Regions from separate parts of the Devosia sp. GW821-FHT12F11 genome, predicted to be linked through region 1. Evidence: riboswitches for the same ligand, from Rfam matches in the RefSeq annotation. Region 1 holds a riboswitch; the other holds the start of a gene.
What was found. A riboswitch is a leader RNA that binds a small molecule or an ion and turns the genes downstream of it on or off. The one in region 1 is predicted to bind thiamine pyrophosphate.
Positions count from the first base shown of each region.

Region 2: linked by a shared signal. The riboswitch ahead of AC1ROK_RS21150 (YkoF family thiamine/hydroxymethylpyrimidine-binding protein) and the one ahead of thiB (thiamine ABC transporter substrate binding subunit) in region 1 are both predicted to bind thiamine pyrophosphate.

Region 1 is NZ_JBXAPX010000006.1:382,724-391,218, reverse strand. Features, by position in the region: gene AC1ROK_RS19525 (hypothetical protein) at 1-314, shown strand, start outside; gene AC1ROK_RS19520 (hypothetical protein) at 517-867, opposite strand; gene AC1ROK_RS19515 (RluA family pseudouridine synthase) at 866-1,885, shown strand; gene rpoH (RNA polymerase sigma factor RpoH) at 2,262-3,149, shown strand; partial or broken gene blaOXA (class D beta-lactamase) at 3,451-4,227, opposite strand; gene AC1ROK_RS19500 (thiamine diphosphokinase) at 4,431-5,081, opposite strand; TPP riboswitch at 5,156-5,253, shown strand; gene thiB (thiamine ABC transporter substrate binding subunit) at 5,319-6,311, shown strand; gene AC1ROK_RS19490 (ABC transporter permease family protein) at 6,259-7,902, shown strand; gene AC1ROK_RS19485 (ATP-binding cassette domain-containing protein) at 7,889-8,495, shown strand, end outside.
Region 2 is NZ_JBXAPX010000007.1:300,207-308,701, forward strand. Features, by position in the region: gene AC1ROK_RS21140 (acetamidase/formamidase family protein) at 1-963, opposite strand, end outside; gene AC1ROK_RS21145 (acetamidase/formamidase family protein) at 1,298-3,586, shown strand; TPP riboswitch at 3,725-3,838, shown strand; gene AC1ROK_RS21150 (YkoF family thiamine/hydroxymethylpyrimidine-binding protein) at 3,829-4,437, shown strand; gene AC1ROK_RS21155 (ABC transporter permease) at 4,529-5,335, shown strand; gene AC1ROK_RS21160 (ABC transporter ATP-binding protein) at 5,332-6,090, shown strand; gene AC1ROK_RS21165 (ABC transporter substrate-binding protein) at 6,087-7,088, shown strand; tRNA gene AC1ROK_RS21170 (tRNA-Ser) at 7,299-7,388, opposite strand; gene AC1ROK_RS21175 (gamma-glutamylcyclotransferase family protein) at 7,483-7,932, shown strand; gene rplU (50S ribosomal protein L21) at 8,161-8,495, shown strand, end outside.

The sequences.
Region 1 (8,495 bases):
TGCGCGCCAAGGTGGCAAGCGTCGAAGACACCGTGATGGCCGACTGGGACAGCGACCGCATCGAGCAGTCGCACCTGCGCGAGCGCCTCAACGACATCGCTTCGGACGTCAGCCACCTGGTCTATGCGCTGGAAGGCAATGGCCCGATCGACGAGGAGGAGAGCCTCGCCTCTCGCATGCAGAAATTCGTCGACGCCGAAGAAGCCGAAGCCGCCCCGGTCAAGGGCCCAAGGGCGAGGAAAGGCGGCGCCCCGGAAGGGCAGGCCGTCTCCGACCGGTTGAAGGCGCTGCGGGAATTGCAGGACGGCAACTGAAGCTTTTGGCCCGGCTGATCGAGCAAGGTACGACCTCGCCTCCCCTCCGGGTGTCATCCCAGCGAAAGCTGGGACCCAACTCGCAGCTGGCGCAGGTGGATAGATGGGTCCCAGCTTTCGCTGGGATGACATCGAGTTGGGGGAGCGAATAGGGGTATCTTGGTCCCGTTCCGCAAGCGACTTGCTGACCTCAGGCCGCGACCTACTCGCTGACCACCGGCACTTCGCGGATCATCTCGCCCGACTTGCCGTCGAAAATGCGCACGCTGGTGATCGGCCCGAGCTTGTAGGTGACGGTCACCCGGCCGTCGGCCGCAACCGCCGAAACCACCTCGCCGCCGGCCGGAATCTTCAGCGCCGCGATCACGTAGTCGCTGCCGGCTTTGCTGTCGCTCTGCGATGCGCGGTAGACAAGTGCGCCGCCGATGGCGATAAGGCCCACCACCAGTAGCCCCATCGACACCATGAAGGATTTGCGCGCCCGGGCCAGTACGGTCTTGGCTTCCGGTGTCAGTTCCGGGGTGGTTTCGGGTTTGTCTTGAGGATCGCTCATGCAGGATATTTCCGGCGAGGAACAGGAGTGGCAGTTGCTGGTCGATGCCGCCGACGCCGGCAGCCGGCTGGATGCCGCGCTCGCCCGTGCCGTACCGGTCTTCTCGCGCAACCGGATCAAGGACCTGATACTGGCCGGAAGCGTCGCGATCAATGGGCGAGCTGTCACAGAGCCCAAATACAAGCTGCGCGACGGCGAAGAAGTCACGCTCGTTGCACCCGAGCCGATCGAGGCGGAGCCGACCCCCGAAAACATCCCACTCGATATCCTCTACGAGGACGACCAGTTGATCGTCATCAACAAGCCGGTCGGCATGGTGGTCCACCCTGCCCCCGGCAACTACACCGGCACGCTGGTCAATGCGCTGCTCTACCATTGCGGCGACAGCCTCAAGGGCATTGGCGGGGTGAAGCGCCCGGGGATCGTCCACCGCCTCGACAAGGATACGTCCGGCGTCATGGTCGCCGCCAAGACCGAGCAGGCGCATAACCACCTCGCCGCGCAGTTTGCCGATCACGGCCGCACCGGTCCGCTGCACCGCGCCTACATGGCCTATTGCTGGGGCCGCACCCAACAGGCCTCGGGCACCGTCGAAGCGCCGCTCGGCCGCGACCCGGCCAACCGGCTGAAGCAGGCGGTGCGCCAGGATGGCCGCGAGGCCATCACTCACTACTGGGTCGAGGCTCGCTTCGGCGACGAGGGTTGGGACATCACCCGCATCCGCTGCGAGCTCGAAACGGGCCGCACCCATCAGATCCGCGTCCACATGGCCCATATCGGCCACCCGCTGGTCGCCGACATGGTCTATGGCCCGGGCTTTGCCACCAAGGTCAACCGGCTACCAGATGCAGCGAAAGCCGCTGTCGCGGCGCTGGGCCGGCAGGCGCTGCACGCCGCCGAACTCGGCTTCGAACACCCGGTGAGCGGCGAGGAAATGCAGTTCGAAGCGCCGCTGCCGCCCGACCTGGAGGCGCTGGAAGCGGCGATCGAGCCGTTCGATCGGGCGTTTGCGCGGTAGGGTGCTGGGGAGGCTGCTGCGGTGTGCACGAGTTGACTCACTGCCTCGCCTCTCCACCGGATGTCATCCCTGCGAAAGCAGGGACCCAACGCGCCACCTGCGCCGACGGATAGATGGGTCCCTGCTTTCGCAGGGATGACACCGAGTAGGTGGAGCACACGGTGCCCACAAGGTGAGCGCCAAAGGGGAGTGGCGGCCCAAAAGCCCCCCTGCAAGGTTCACGCAACCTTCGGGGTCTACCAACGTTTTCATGCAGGGTCGGTGGGTCTTATCAAGACCGATTTTCGACCTATATATCTCTGACAGTCAGCCGTGTGCCGGACTGGACACGGCTGCGTATCTGCCCGTGACTACGGGGGAAAGACGAGGGTGCATCATGGCCCAGACCAATTTGCCAATTCTCTCGGCTGAGGGTGGACTCAGCCGCTATCTCCAGGAAATTCGTAAGTTTCCGATGCTTGAGCCTGACGAGGAATACATGCTCGCCAAGCGCTACAAGGAGCATCAGGATCCCGGTTCCGCCCAGAAGCTCATCACGTCGCATCTGCGTCTCGTGGCCAAGATCGCCATGGGCTATCGCGGCTATGGCCTGCCTATCTCTGAGGTGATCTCGGAAGGCAATGTCGGCCTGATGCATGCGGTGAAGCGCTTCGAGCCTGAAAAGGGCTTCCGCCTCGCGACCTACGCGATGTGGTGGATCCGCGCCGCCATTCAGGAATACGTGCTGCGTTCGTGGTCGCTGGTCAAGATCGGCACCACTGCGGCGCAGAAGCGGCTGTTCTTCAACCTGCGCAAGATCAAGGGGCAGATCGCCGCCCTCGATGACGGCAACCTCCACCCCGACCAGATCAAGCAGATCGCGACGACCCTGCACGTCACTGAAAGCGACGTCGTGTCGATGAACCAGCGCCTCTCGGGCGATGCTTCGCTCAACGCGCCGATGCGCGCCGACGAGGGCGCCTCGGAGTGGCAGGACTGGCTGGTCGACGATACGCCGGACCAGGAGACCACCCTCGGCGAGACCGAGGAATTCTCCGAGCGCATGGGCCTGCTCACCAACGCGATGAGCGACCTTAACGAGCGCGAGAAGGCCATCTTCCAGGCCCGCCGCCTGCGTGACGAGCCGGCGACGCTCGAAGAGCTGGCGCAGGAATACAATGTCAGCCGCGAGCGCATCCGGCAGATCGAAGTCCGCGCCTTCGAGAAGGTGCAGGAAGCCGTGCAGAAGGCAGCCCACGCCAAGTCGCGCGAAGCCAGCCTCTGAGGGCTTTGATCACTGAATGAGAAAGGGCCGCCCAGTGGGCGGCCCTTTTCGTTTGCCAGATCAGCGTCCCACACACTCGGTGTCATCCCGGCGCAGGCCGGGATCCATCCTGAGATACTTCGGTTCGAGCGCGTATCCGCGCCACCTCAGGATGGGCCCCGGCCTGCGCCGGGGTGACACCGTGGGTGGGGTACTTCGGAGTCAATCAACCGTTCTGCGGCGGCCCGATCACCGGCACCACCGCCGGACGCGGTTGCTGGGCCCAGGCGAACTCGCCCTTGCCCCACTTGGCGAAGCGCGCCAGCAGCGCATCACGGGCGCGCGTCCCTGCCCCGGTCGAGCTCTTCTTGTTCTCGCGGATCAGGTAGGCGAAGGCCAGCCGCTCGCCATCGCGTTCGGCCCAGCCGACGAACCAGCCGGTCTGCCGGCGCGAGTTGAACGTGCCATCGGCGTTGCGCTCGTAATAGGTGCCGGTCTTGCCCGAGACGGTCCACTTGCCGGCCTTGAAGCTCGGCATGATGGCGACCACCGCGGCCTGCGCCGCCGCCGTCGCCGGCAGCTCGCCCACCAGTAGCCGCCGCACGAACCGCACCTGCTCTTCCGGCGTGATCAGCAGCGACGAGTTGATCCACGAACGCAGCAGGCTGTTGTTCTTGCCCGGATCGCCCGAGATGTCGGCATTGCCATAGTCGAAATCGGCAACGTATTTGCCGAAGCGCTCGGCACCCATCTCTGCCACCAATACGCGAGAATACCACAGCACCGAATCGCGCAGCCACGTGGTGGGCGTGGTGGTCACCTTCCAGTCCGCGCGGTTGGCGTCATACTCGGCTTTGTACGGCCAGGCCGGCTCGTCCGCGCCGGTCAGGATGCCCGCATCGAACCCCATCACCGCCAGCGGCACCTTGAAGGTCGAGGCCGGCGAGGTCGGCGTGTCGCAACCGCCGCCCTCCTGCAGCCGCACCGCGCCGCTCTGAGCGTCGACGATCAATGTGCACACGACTTCCGCCCGGCTCGCCGACACCGCGGCAAGGCTCAGCAATACTGCTGCAATCAGAACTTTCACGAATGGCCCCAAGCTCTTAAAGACCGCGACATGTAGCGGGGATTTGGGCGGAATTTCGCCGGAGCGGGGAATTTCGACCGATAGAGACGGCCCCCTCCCGGCCTCCCCCATGAAGGGGGAGGTGAAGGGTCGAGCGTGTGGCCCGATAGTGCCTGAAACTCGATGCGGCACCTCCCCCATTATGGGGGAGGATGGGAGGGGGTCGTCTGCTTCAGTCAGCGCTTCTCCAGCAGCAGCTTCGCAATCAGCTGCGCCAGATACTTCCGCGGCAGGATCAAGAGGTACGGCGCATGCACGCCTTCCTCCGGTACGATCCGGAACGGCCCGGTCAGTGCCTCGTTCGAGGTTCCCGTCCGTATTCCCGGTGCGAGCTTCACCGCATCGAGTGGGTATTTCAGCCCTTCCGAACCCCAGAACGTCACCGGCGCCAGGGGATGGATCGAGACGCGCTCGCCTGGATCGACTGTGAACGAAAACGCCTTGGTCAGCGGCAGCGCCACATCCTCTTCGTCGACCAGGACGATCTTGCGCTTTGCCGCATATTTGGTCACCGCATCGAGCGCCGCCAGCGTGTGATCGAAGCGGCGCCCGGTCATCCCCAGCGCCACCGTCACCGGGGCGCGCGTCGAATAGAGCGACTTCTCGAAATCGGTGGTTTCCTGCTCGCCGATCTGCATCAGCCGGGTCTTGCCCAGCCAGGAATGCGGGTTCTTCAGTGAATCGAAATCACCGATGATCAGCTCTGGCTTGAGGCCAGCCTCGACGATCTGGTCGGCGCCGCCATCGGCTCCGACCAGGTGGCCGCCCGAGGCATAAAGCTCGCGGAGCAGGTCGAAATCGACCGTTCCGCCGCCGACGATGACCATCAGGTCGTCAAAGACCGCAACGGAAGTCTGGGGGGCACGCGCTTGCACGGAGGGAAAACTCTGTCTATCTGTCAGCTGTCTCGCTGGGGTGTTCCGGATCTTCCGGAGCTGAGAGTTACCCATTGAACCTGAACCAGGTCATGCTGGCGGAGGAAGTTCGAGATGGCAAGGGCGCGAAAGCGTCCGATCCATTGACGTCCCCTTCATTCACATGGCCGCAACCGAAGGGAACGATATATGCGCTCGTTCGCACACTTCGCGTTGGCGGCAGTCATCTGCGCCACCGCCCTGCCAGTCCTCGCCGAGGACAAGCCCACGCTCAACGTCTACACCTATGACAGTTTCGCGGCCGAATGGGGCCCCGGCCCGGCGCTGAAGGCCGGGTTCGAGAAGACCTGCGGCTGCACGGTGCAGTTCACTACCTCCGAGGACGCCATCTCGACGCTGCGCAAGGTGCAGCTCGAGGGCGCCTCGACCAAGGCCGACCTGGTCGTCGGCCTCGACACCGCCACCTCCGGCGAAGCCCGCGCCACCGGGCTGTTCGCGCCGCACGGGCTGACCCTCGAGGGTCTGTCCCTGCCGTGGAGCGACGCCGAGTTCGTGCCGTTCGACTACGGCTACTTCGCCTTCGTCTACAACAAGGAGAAGACGCCGAACCCGCCGACCTCGTTCGAAGAGCTCATTGCGCTGCCCGCGAGCTTCAAGATCGTCATCGAGGATCCGCGTTCGTCGACGCCCGGGCTCGGCAACGTCCTGTGGGTGCAGGCGGCCTATGGCGACCGCGCGCCGGAAATCTGGAAGGGTTTGAAGCCGCACGTCCTGACCATGACGCGCGGTTGGTCGGAAGCCTATGGCCTGTTCCTCGATGGCCAGGCCGACATGGTGCTGAGCTACACCACCTCGCCCGCCTATCACGCTGTTGCTGAGAACGACGGCAAGTACGCCTACGCCCCGTTCACCGAAGGCTTCGTGCCGCAGGTCGAGGTCGCAGGGCTGCTGAAGACCGCCAAGCAGGTGGAACTCGGCAAGGCCTTCCTCGCCTATCTCGTCACCGCCGAAGCGCAGAAGGTGATCCCGACCACCAACTGGATGTACCCAGTGATCGACATCGGCGACGACCTGCCAGCGGCCTTCGGTAAGCCGCCCGAAAAGGTGCTGCCGATCGACGAAGCCGCGCTTGCCGCCAATGGCCGTGCCTGGGTTGATGCTGCTCTCGCCGCGCTCCAGTAACCAGGTCCTGCCCCATCGCCCGCTCCGGCTGATCGCCGGGGCGGGCATCGCGGCGGCCATCGCCGCGCTGGTGGCGCTGGTGCTGCTGGCGATCCTCGCCACTGCGGCGGGCGAGCCGTCACGCCAATCGAGCATCGATGTCTGGCACCTGGTGTTGATGACCAGCATCCAGGCCGGGCTCACCACGGTGCTGTCGCTGCTCGTCGGCACGGCGCTCGCCTGGGCCCTGAACCGCCTGCGCTTCATTGGCCGCGACCTGATCGTCGGGCTGTTCGCCTCCGCCATCGTCACCCCCGGGCTGATCGTCGCCTTCGGCCTGCTGGCGGTCTGGGGCCGCGCCGGCTGGGTCAACCAGCTCTCGCTGGCCGTAACCGGCCAGCCGCTCGAGGTGCAGCTGTTCGGCCTCGGCGGCATTCTCGCCGCCCATGTCATTCTCGATGCCTCGTTCGCCGCCCGCATCCTTCTCGCCCGGCTCGACGCCATTCCGGAAAGGCGCCTGAAGACCGGCCAGAGCCTTGGGCTCAGCGCCTGGCAGCGCTTCCGCGTCATCGACTGGCCGATGCTGCGCACCACGCTGCCCGGCCTCGCCGCCATCATCTTCCTCCTCGCCTTCACCAGTTTCCCCATCGTGCTGCTGCTCGGCGGCGGCCCGGCCAACCAGACGCTGGAAGTGGCGATCTATGCGGCCGTCCGCCTCGACTTCGACCTCCGCGGCGCCGTCACCCTGGCGCTGGTGCAGATCGGCATCTGCTCGGCCATCATCATCGCCGCCTCCGCCTTCGCCCCCATATCCGCCAGCACCGGCGGCTCGACCCCGCCGCGCTGGCGCGACGGCGCGGTGGCGCGGATGGCGCAATGGACCGTGCTCGTTTTCGGCATCGTCGGCTTCGCGCTACCGCTGCTCGCCATCCTCATCGACGGCATCGGCCCCGGCATCCTGGACGTGGCGAGCCGCGCGAGCTTCTGGAAGGCGCTCGGCACCAGCCTCCTGCTCGGCTCGGGCTCCGCCATCCTGACGCTGCTGTTGGCGCTCGGCATCGGCATGGGCCGCGCTGCCTCGGGCATCCCGCTGCTCCGCGTCGGCATCGGCGCGCCGGCCTATGCCTATCTCGCCGTGCCGGCCGTGGTGTTGTCGCTCGGTGCCTTCCTCCTCGTGCGCAATGCCGGGATGCTGCCGGAGGCTGCCGCCCCGGTGGTGGTGCTGCTCGCCAACGCGCTGCTCTCCTTGCCCTTCGCCCTGGCAACGCTGGCGCCGCCGCTCGACGCCATTGCCGAACGGCGTGGCCGGCTGATCCGCTCGCTGGGCCTCAGCGGCTGGCGGCAGTTCGCGGCGGTCGAGTGGCCGCTGATCGGGCGCGAAGCCGGCGTCGTCCTGGCGCTGAGCTTCTGTTTCTCGCTCGGCGATCTGGGCGTCATCGCGCTGTTCGGCACCGAGGATTTCGCCACCCTGCCGCTGCTCATGTACCGGGCGCTCGGCGCCTATCGCAGCAACGACGCCGCCGCCATCGCCGCGCTGATGCTCGTGATCACCATCGCCGCCTTCGTGCTGCTGCCAAAACTGCTTGGAAAGCTCACCGATGCTCGAAGCTGAACATTTGCGCTTCACCCACCCCGGCGCGACCCGCCAGTTCGACCTGAGCTTCGTGGCGAACCCGGGTGAGATCACCGCCGTCAGCGGTCAGTCGGGCGCCGGCAAATCGACCTTGCTCGACCTGATCGCCGGCTTCCTCGTGCCCTCGGCCGGCCGCTTGATGCTCGACGGCCAGGACCTGCTGCCATGGCCGCCCGAGCAACGGCCGATTTCCATCCTGTTCCAGTCCGAAACCCTGTTCGAGCACCTCAGCGCTTATCAGAACCTCGAACTCGGCCTGCCCCGCGGTGCCGTCGACCGACAGCAGAAGATCGTGGCAGCCCTGACCGAGGTCGGCCTCCCCGGCGTGCTGAAACAGCGCGCCGACACCCTCTCGGGCGGCGAGAAGCAGCGCGTGGCTTTGGCCCGCACCCTGCTGCGCGACCGGCCGGTGCTGCTGCTCGACGAACCGTTCTCCGCCCTCGACGACGACACGCGCGGCACCATCCGCACGCTGGTGAAATCGCTGACCGAGCGGCACCGGTGGATCACTCTGCTGGTCAGCCACCATGTCGACGACGTCGAAGCGCTGGCGACGCGGCGCTACCAGCTGC
Region 2 (8,495 bases), on a different contig from region 1:
GATGCGCCAATTGTCGATGTTGCCGCCAGTATAGCTGGGCGGCACGGTGTCGACGAAATCGGCTTCGGCGGGAGCCAGGCCAAGCGTGCCGAAATGCGGGCGAATAGGCAGCCGAATGCCCTTCAGCACGTCGTAGTTGCGCGTCGTCAGCGCGTGGTCGACCGGCACGCCGGGATAGTCGATGGTGGTGTGGGTAACACCGAACGGATCGGTCTGCGGCACCCAGGGGAAATTATAGACCGCTTCTGCCCAGCTCTTGCTGCCGGTGACGTCCACTTCATAGATGGTGATCACCTCACGCTTCTTGCCCTCGAGCATGTCGTTGTAGTGGAAGCCCCAGTTCGCCGCGGCGTTCGAGCCATAGGACTTGCCCGCGAATTTCGGGTTGGCAGAAGGCCGCGGGGTGCAGTCGAGGATGCGGACCTCGAGGATGTCGCCCGGTTCGGCGTCGCGCACGAACACCGGGCCGGTGAGGATGTGGACGCCCATGCCTTCGCCCGAGCCCTTCTTGTAGACGGCCGGGTCGGTCGGGCCGGCGCCGCGCCGGTCGACGCCCTTCTTGTCCTTGGTCCAGAGGTAGACGCTTTCGGCGCCTTCATCGCCCTCGACCATGCGCTCGAGATCGTCGCCCGCGTGGTGCGTCAGGGTCTCGATGGTCACGATGTCGCCCGAGTCGATCTCGACCTGCGGCTTCAGCGTCTTGCTGAAAAAGCCCCAATGCACTGTGTCGGCGGTAGCGGGGAGATAGTGGTAAGCGCGCTGCTGCGGCTGGCGGGCAGCAGAGGCCTGGGCCAGCGCCGGGGTGACCAGCGATATGCCGCCGCCGGCGCCGAGGGCGGCAAGGCCACCCGCCGCCAGGAAGCCACTCTTGAGGAAGCTGCGGCGCTCAACGTTGAGATCCTCCTTGAAGCTTCGATAATGGGCCTCGAACTGAGGGCAGTTAACGTCATCGCCTTTGCACATGGGGTGTCCTTCGCCGGGGTTGCATCTACGCGCAACTATCCCGGTCAGGCCCGGCTCAGGCAATCGGGCGAATAGGCTGTCCGGCCCCCGGCTCGATCGGCTCCTGGCACTTCGTCGTTCCATTTTCTGACGTATTATCAACAATGTACGTCGGAAGCAGTACTCCGCGCCGAACCTTGCCGGGCGCCTGCCTGACAGCCAAAAGGCAAGAGATTGTTCGTCTCACGGCAAAGACTGGCGGGTCGGCCGGGCTATGCTAAGCTCAGGGTTGGGAAGCTCTGATCGAGGTGGGTGCCGAAGCAGCGCCGCAGTCTGCGGCGCGTGAAGGGACACCATGAGCGCCGTCCGGTTCAGCGTCGAAACCGTGCCCCTCGACCGCCGCCGCGCCGCATGGCTGGAGCGGCTCGCGCAACTGGGGCTGCAGGCCAGCGGAGCCAGCGGCACTATCGCGGCTTCGCCCTCCAGCTCCGGTGCTCTGCTCGCCGATCTCGCCGGTGAAGCGCAGGCACTCGAGAGTGTTGCGCACGGGCCTGGGGCGCCGATGCTCCTGCTGCTCGTCGGCAGAGGCAGGGCGCGGCTCACCGCCGGGCGAACCGCGCTCGAGCTGGCCGACGGAGACCTCGTCGCGCTCGAGATGAGCACAGCCTGGCAGATGCACTGGCGTACCGATTTCCGTGCCGTATTGCTGCGACTGCAACGCGGGCCCCTGGCGGCGCGGCTGGGCCGCGTGCCGGTGCGGCTGCCGGTCGTGCTGGGCCGCACGGTGGCGGCCGCCGCGGCTCGGCCGCTGTTGCGGACGCTGGCCGCCGATATTGAGAATCTCGGCCAGGCCGATCTGGCCGCCGGCGAGATCGCGCTCACCGAACTGGTGGCAAGCGCCTTGCTCGGTGAGGCAAACGCCCCGGACGGCGGGCTGACCCAGGTGCAGGCGGCGCATTTCCGAAGAGTCTCGGCCGCGATCGACAGCCAGCTCACCAACGCCGATCTGGGGCTCACCGATATCGCCCGCCAGGAGGGGATGTCGGCGCGCTACCTGCAGCGGCTGTTCGAAGGGCGGGGCGAGAATTTCTCCGACCATGTACGGCAGTTGCGGCTGCAGCGCTGCAAGGTGGACCTGCTCGATCCGAACCACGCACGCGAAAGCGTTGCCGCCATAGGCCAGCGCTGGGGTTTTCGGGATCAGGCGCATTTCAGCCGCGCCTTCAGCACGGCTTTCCGCATGACCCCCACGGAGATGCGCCGCGCCGCCGTGCCGGTCGATGACGGCTACTCCCAGCGTGGCAGGCCAACGACGCACCAGCCTGTACCGCCCGCGAAAGCTCCGCCTGCCGGGCCGCAGGAGGCAACGAGGCCCGCGCCTGAGCCGTGGCCCGGTGATCGGCATCACCTGCCGGCGACCGCCGACACGGTACACTGGGGCTATGTCAGTCGCACGCTGCCGCCGGTGCTGAGGGTTGAGCCGGGGGCCACCGTCACGATCGAGACGCTCACCCAGCATTCCGGCGACGACTGGGATCGGATGGTGGCGGGGGATGCTGGCGCCGAAAGCGTCTTCGGCTGGACGAGTGAAGGCAAGAACATCGACCGGCGCGGGGCCGGACCGATGAACGCCTCGGTGTTCGGGCGCGGCGCGGGCGAAGGGTTCGGGGTGCATATCTGCACCGGCCCCATCTACGTGCGCGGGGCGGAGCCCGGCGACGTGATCGAGGTTGAAATCATCGACATCCGGCCCCGGCCCAGCGGCAATCCGCTGCACACCGGCAAGGCCTTCGCCTCGAACGCCTCGGCCTGGTGGGGGTACCAGTATGGTGATCTGCTCGACCGGGCGAAGCGCGAGACCGTCACCATCTTCGAGATCGATCTCGAGCGCCCCCAAGAGGCTCGTCCGCTCTACAGCTACGTGTGGCAGCCGCAGGTCGATCCGTTCGGCGTCATGCACAAGACCATGGATTATCCCGGCGTGCCGGTCGACCACACTCTGGTCGAGCATCGCACCGTGCTCGAAGGTATCGCCATTCCGGCGCGCCTGCATTTCGGCTTCGTGGCGCTGGCGCCGCGGGAGTCCGAACTCGTCGATTCTATCCCGCCGAGCTATTTCGGCGGCAACATCGACAATTGGCGCGCCGGCAAGGGGTCCCGGATCTACCTGCCGGTATCGGTGGAGGGCGGCCTGCTCTCGATGGGCGACGGGCACTTCGCCCTGTCCGACGGCGAGATCAACGGCACCGGGCTTGAATGCTCGCTGACCGGTGACATCCGCATCCGCCTCCACAAGGCCGGAGCCGCCGACGCAGCGGCCTGCGTCACCGGCCTCAAGGCGCCGTTGATCGAGACCCCCGACAGCTGGGTGATCCAGAGCTTCAGCCACCTCAACTACCTGCGCGATCTCGGTCGCAATGCCCAGGCTGAGGTATATCAGAAGTCGACCGTGGACCTGGCGCTGCGCAACGCCTTCCGGCAGACGCGCCGGTTCCTGATGGACGTCTACGGACTGAACGAAGACGAGGCGCTGACCATCATGTCGCTCGCCGTCGATTTCGGCGTGACCCAGGTTGCGGACGGCAACTTCGGCGTCCATGCCGTTATCGACAAGGCGATCTTCCGCGGTCGCAGCATGCGCTAGCCGGACCGAGCGAGTACGAAGCCGGCCCGCGTCAACCCGGCGCATACTGCGTCCGGCCAATGATGGGCGCGCCCGCGCCAATCAACCCAAATCCAAAAACCGCCTCTTCCAATCCCTCCCCAACCGTGGTCTAAGCAACGCCATCCACAGGGGTGCTCCGTATTGCCGGGGCTGAGATGCGGCACGCCAAGTGCGCGGACCCTAAAGCTGATCTGGGTAATACCAGCGGAGCGAGGCGGGCGATGTTTTCTGGCGCACAGATTTCCCTTTATCCCATGACCGACGATTTCGTCGGCGTCATCCTTTCGGCGCTCGGTGCGCTCGATCCCTATCGGGACCGGCTGCGGATCGAGACCGACGACATCTCGACCCTCCTGGTCGGGCCGCCGGAGGTGCTGTTTCCGGCCATGCGCGACCTCTTCGTCGCGGCAGCGCAGGCCGGCAGGCATGTGACCTTCTCAGCCGCCATTTCACGCGGCTGTCCCGGCGAGCCCGATGAGGCGATCTGCAACACCGACGCCCTCGCCGGTCCGCTCGAACCGCTGGCCGCCCGCCAGGCGGCCGCCCATCAGGCCGTCGCCTCGGCCGCAGAAACCGGCCAAACCATAGCCGCCCAGTTCTCGCTCTACGTGATGGGCACCGGCCAGCACATGGACGAGATCTATGGCTGCATCGACTTCCTGAAGAGCTCAGGTGTGTTCGATCGCTCCAAGCACTTCTGCTCGGTGCTGCGGGGCGATGCCGGTCCGGTGTTTGCGACGCTCGCCGAAGCCTTCTGCCGGTTCGGCCCGCCCGAAGGGCACGTCACCATCGACCTGACCGTTTCCGCGAACAGCCCGACCGCCCGCTAGAGTCTTTGTTTTGGTCGCGCTTTCGAACCGGAAAGGTCTGCAGCCTTTCCTGAAAGCGCTCTGGGGCGCGGCCGCTTTCCCTTCAAGGTTCATGTCGATGCCCTTCATCCGCCCGGTCGCGGCACGCGCCGCAACAGCTTTCAGCCGTCTATGGCCCGCCCTGCTGTCGGTCGGTGGCCTGATCCTCCTATGGGAGGCCTATGCCCGGTTTTCGGGTATTCCACCGACGACGCTGCCCTCGCCCTCCCGGGTACTGGCGCAGGGCGCGTTGCAATATCGGGCGCTGTGGGACAACACGCTCCCCACCATCAGCGCCACCCTGCTCGGTTTCGCCTGCTCGGTCTCTGCCGCTTTCGCCTTTTCGGTGCTGATCGACTTCTTCCGGCCGCTGCGGCGCGCCCTGCTGCCGGTCTTTGTCATCAGCCAGACCCTGCCGATGATCGCCATCGCGCCGCTGGTGGTGCTGTGGTTCGGCTTCGGCCTCACCCCCAAGATCATGCTGGTGGCGCTGGTCACCTTCTTTCCCATGCTGATCGCGCTGCTGCAGGGCTATGCCTCGACAGCCGACGAAATCGAACAACTGGTGGCCTCGATGGGGGCGCCACGCTGGCGCGTCTTCCTCATCGCCCGCCTGCCTTCGGCCCTGCCCTTCTTCTTCGCCGGCCTCAGGATCTCCATCACCTATGCCGTGGTCGGCGCGATCTTCTCCGAGTATGCCGGCGCGGCCAAAGGGCTCGGCATCTATATCCTCAACGCCAAGAACAACTTTCGCCCCGACCTGGTGCTTGCCGCGGTCATGGTCAGCGCCAGCCTGACGCTGCTGCTGTTCGGGGCGACCGTACTGATCCAGCGCCTGTCGATGCCCTGGCTGCACCTGTCCGGGAGCGACAAGCCATGAGCGCCGCGCGCCTCGAACTGCGCGGCATCGCCAAAGCCTTCGGCGATCTCTCTGTGCTTGGCGATGTATCCATCTCGGTTGGCAGAGGCGAATTCGTTTCCATTCTCGGCCCATCCGGCTCGGGCAAATCCACCATCTTCAAGCTGCTGACCGGAGCCTTGCGCCCCGATGCCGGCGCCATGCTGTTCGATGGAGCGCCGCTCCACCCCGACCGGCGCCCTTTCGCCTTCATGCCGCAGCGCGACGCGCTGATGGATTGGCGGCGCATCATCGACAACACGACATTGGGCCTCGAGGTGCAGGGCATCGGGCGCGCCGCAGCGCGTCGGCGCGTGGCGCCACTCTTTACCGAGTTCGGCCTTTCCGGCTTCGAGCACCACTATCCTGCCGAACTCTCCGGCGGCATGCGCCAGCGCGCCGCGCTGCTGCGCACCGTGGTGCAGGACAAGGACATGCTGCTGCTCGACGAGCCGTTCGGCGCGCTCGACGCCCTCACCCGCGCCGATATGCAGCGCTGGCTCGAGACCATGTGGAACCGCCACGCCTGGACCACCCTCCTCGTCACCCATGACGTGCGCGAGGCGGTGCTGCTGTCCGACCGCATCTATGTGCTGTCGGCCCGCCCTGGCCGCGTCGTCGCTGAAGTTGCCGTGCCCCTGCCGCGCCCCCGCCGCACCGGCGCAGCGGTCGCCGCCATCGAGACCGGCGTCCTCGATCTGCTCCTCTCCGCCCCAACCAAAGGACTTGAACGATGAACTTCCGCCGCCTGGCGCTCGCCGCCGCTTGCCTGTTTGGCCTCGCCGCCAGTCCGGTCGTCGCGCAGCAGCACGTCACCATCGCCCTCGATTGGACCCCCAACACCAACCACATCGGGCTCTATGTGGCGCGTGAGCTTGGCTATTATGCCGAGGCCGGGCTCGACGTCGAAATCCTGCCCTATACCGACACCTCTGCGGGCGCGCTCGTCGCCAACCATGTCGCCGACTTCGGCATCGTTGGTTCCATCGGCTTCATGACCCAGCGCGCCGCCGGCGCCGACCTCAAGGGCGTCTATGCCGTCACCCAGACCGAGACCGGCCGGCTGGTGTTCAATGCCGACCGCGCCGATATCCAGCGCCCGCGGGACCTCGATGGCCTGACCTATGGCGGCTTCGGCAGCGCCTGGGAGAATGCGCTCATCACCTCGATGATCAAGGAGGATGGCGGCGAGGGCACGTTCGAGACCGTGACGCTCGGGACTTCGGCCTATGAAGCGCTGGCCAATGGCGCGGTGGACTTCACGCTCGAAGTCTATACCTGGGAGGGGGTCAAGGCCGAACTCGACGGCAAGGCCCAGCGCGCCTTCCGCTATGCCGACTTTGGCGTCCCCGACCAGCATACGACGCTGATCGGCTCCAGCGAGGCGTACCTCGGCGCCAACCCGAAAACCGCAGCGGCTTTCATCGGCGCCACGCAGCGCGGCTACGCCTACGCAGTCGACCATCCGGACGAGGCCGCGGACATCCTCATTGCCGCCAATAGCGATGTCCTGACCGATCGGAAGCTGATCCGGGCCTCGCTGCAGGCCTTGATCGACGGACACTATCTGCAGAGCGCTGGCGGCGAGATCGGCACCATCGCTCCCGCCAAAATGGAAGCCATCGGCCAGTATCTTTTCGCCGCGGGCATCCTGCATGACGGCAACGGCGTAGCGCTGGCGGAGAAGCCTGACTTCTCGACCTACTTCAGCAACGAATACCTGATGGCCGAATAGTCTGGGCCGACGAGCCCGGACGCCCGAAAGCTGCCGGCCTGGCTCAGGGCCGGCGGCTTCGATCCCTCTCGGACGACGATGCCGGCTGCCCAGCCGTCCTCGCCGGCCAGAGCTGTTTCACAAGCCAGCCTCTCCGATGCGTGCGCAACTGCAAGGCCTTTCGCCTGCCATCCCGCGACGGCCGGAGCCGATAGCAATTTCAGGAAGGAATGGCGGAGAGGGAGGGATTTGAACCCCCGATGGAGTTGCCCCCATGCCGCATTTCGAGTGCGGTGCAATCGACCACTCTGCCACCTCTCCGCGAGGTCGAACACGCGTTACCGCGGCTGGTCGAGACGGGCGGGCTTATGGCATAGCATGATCGAGCCTGCAACACTCTTTGGCCGCTCGTCGCATGACTCTTCCGCTCTTTGTTTACGGCACGCTGCGCGACCCCGATCTGCTGGCCGCCGTGCTCGGCCGCCCGCTGCGCGCCGGCGGCCAGCATGCCGCCCGTGCGCCGGGGTTGCGCGCCGTGCACTATCCCGGCCGCATCTATCCGGCGCTGATCCGCGCACCCGGCGCCGCGGCCGAAGGGTTACTGCTGATCGACCTGAGCCCGTTCGAACGTGATCTGCTCGATGCCTTCGAGGGCGAGGAATACCGACGCGCCCCGTTGGCCGCGCTGGTCGAGGAGGATCTGTTCGAGGCCGACGCCTATCTGCCGGCGATCAGCGTCTCCAACACCGGGGCCGATTGGTCGCTGTCCCATTGGCAGGCCGAGCACAAGGCGCGGGTCCTCGGAGCCGAGGCAGCAAGCGCCGCAGAGATCCGCAGCAAGCTGCTCGCGGTGCGGCCGAACTAGCTGAGCGCGCCTGGACTCCGGCCTTGACTCCCGTGGCGTTTCCCACGATAAGGCCGCTCGACTTGCGTGCGGCGTCTGCTGCGCGCATTTTTGATTTGTTCAACCGCTGTCCGAGGCCGCCGCCGATCCCTGGATCGGCAGCCTATCTCGAAGCCCGCAGGATCAGGCATCGCCTGCGGCGCCACAGGGCGCGATAACGAAGAGGTCCGGGAGGTCCCCGGGACGACAATGACGTTTGCAGTGATCAAGACCGGTGGCAAGCAGTACAAGGTTGCCGCCAATGACGTGGTGAAGATCGAGAAGATCGACGCTCAGCCGGGCGACGTGGTCACCTTCGACCAGGTCCTGCTGGTTGGCGACGGCGACGCGGTCACCGTTGGCGCGCCGCTCGTGGAAGGCGCCCTGGTCGCAGGCCAGTTCATCGCCACCGAAAAAGAGCGCACCATCATCATCCTGAAGAAGGAGCGCCGCCAGCACTACGATCGCCGCAACGGCCATCGTCAGCGTCTGTCGACCGTGCGCATCACCGAGATCCTGACCGGCGGCGCAAAGCCGACCACCAA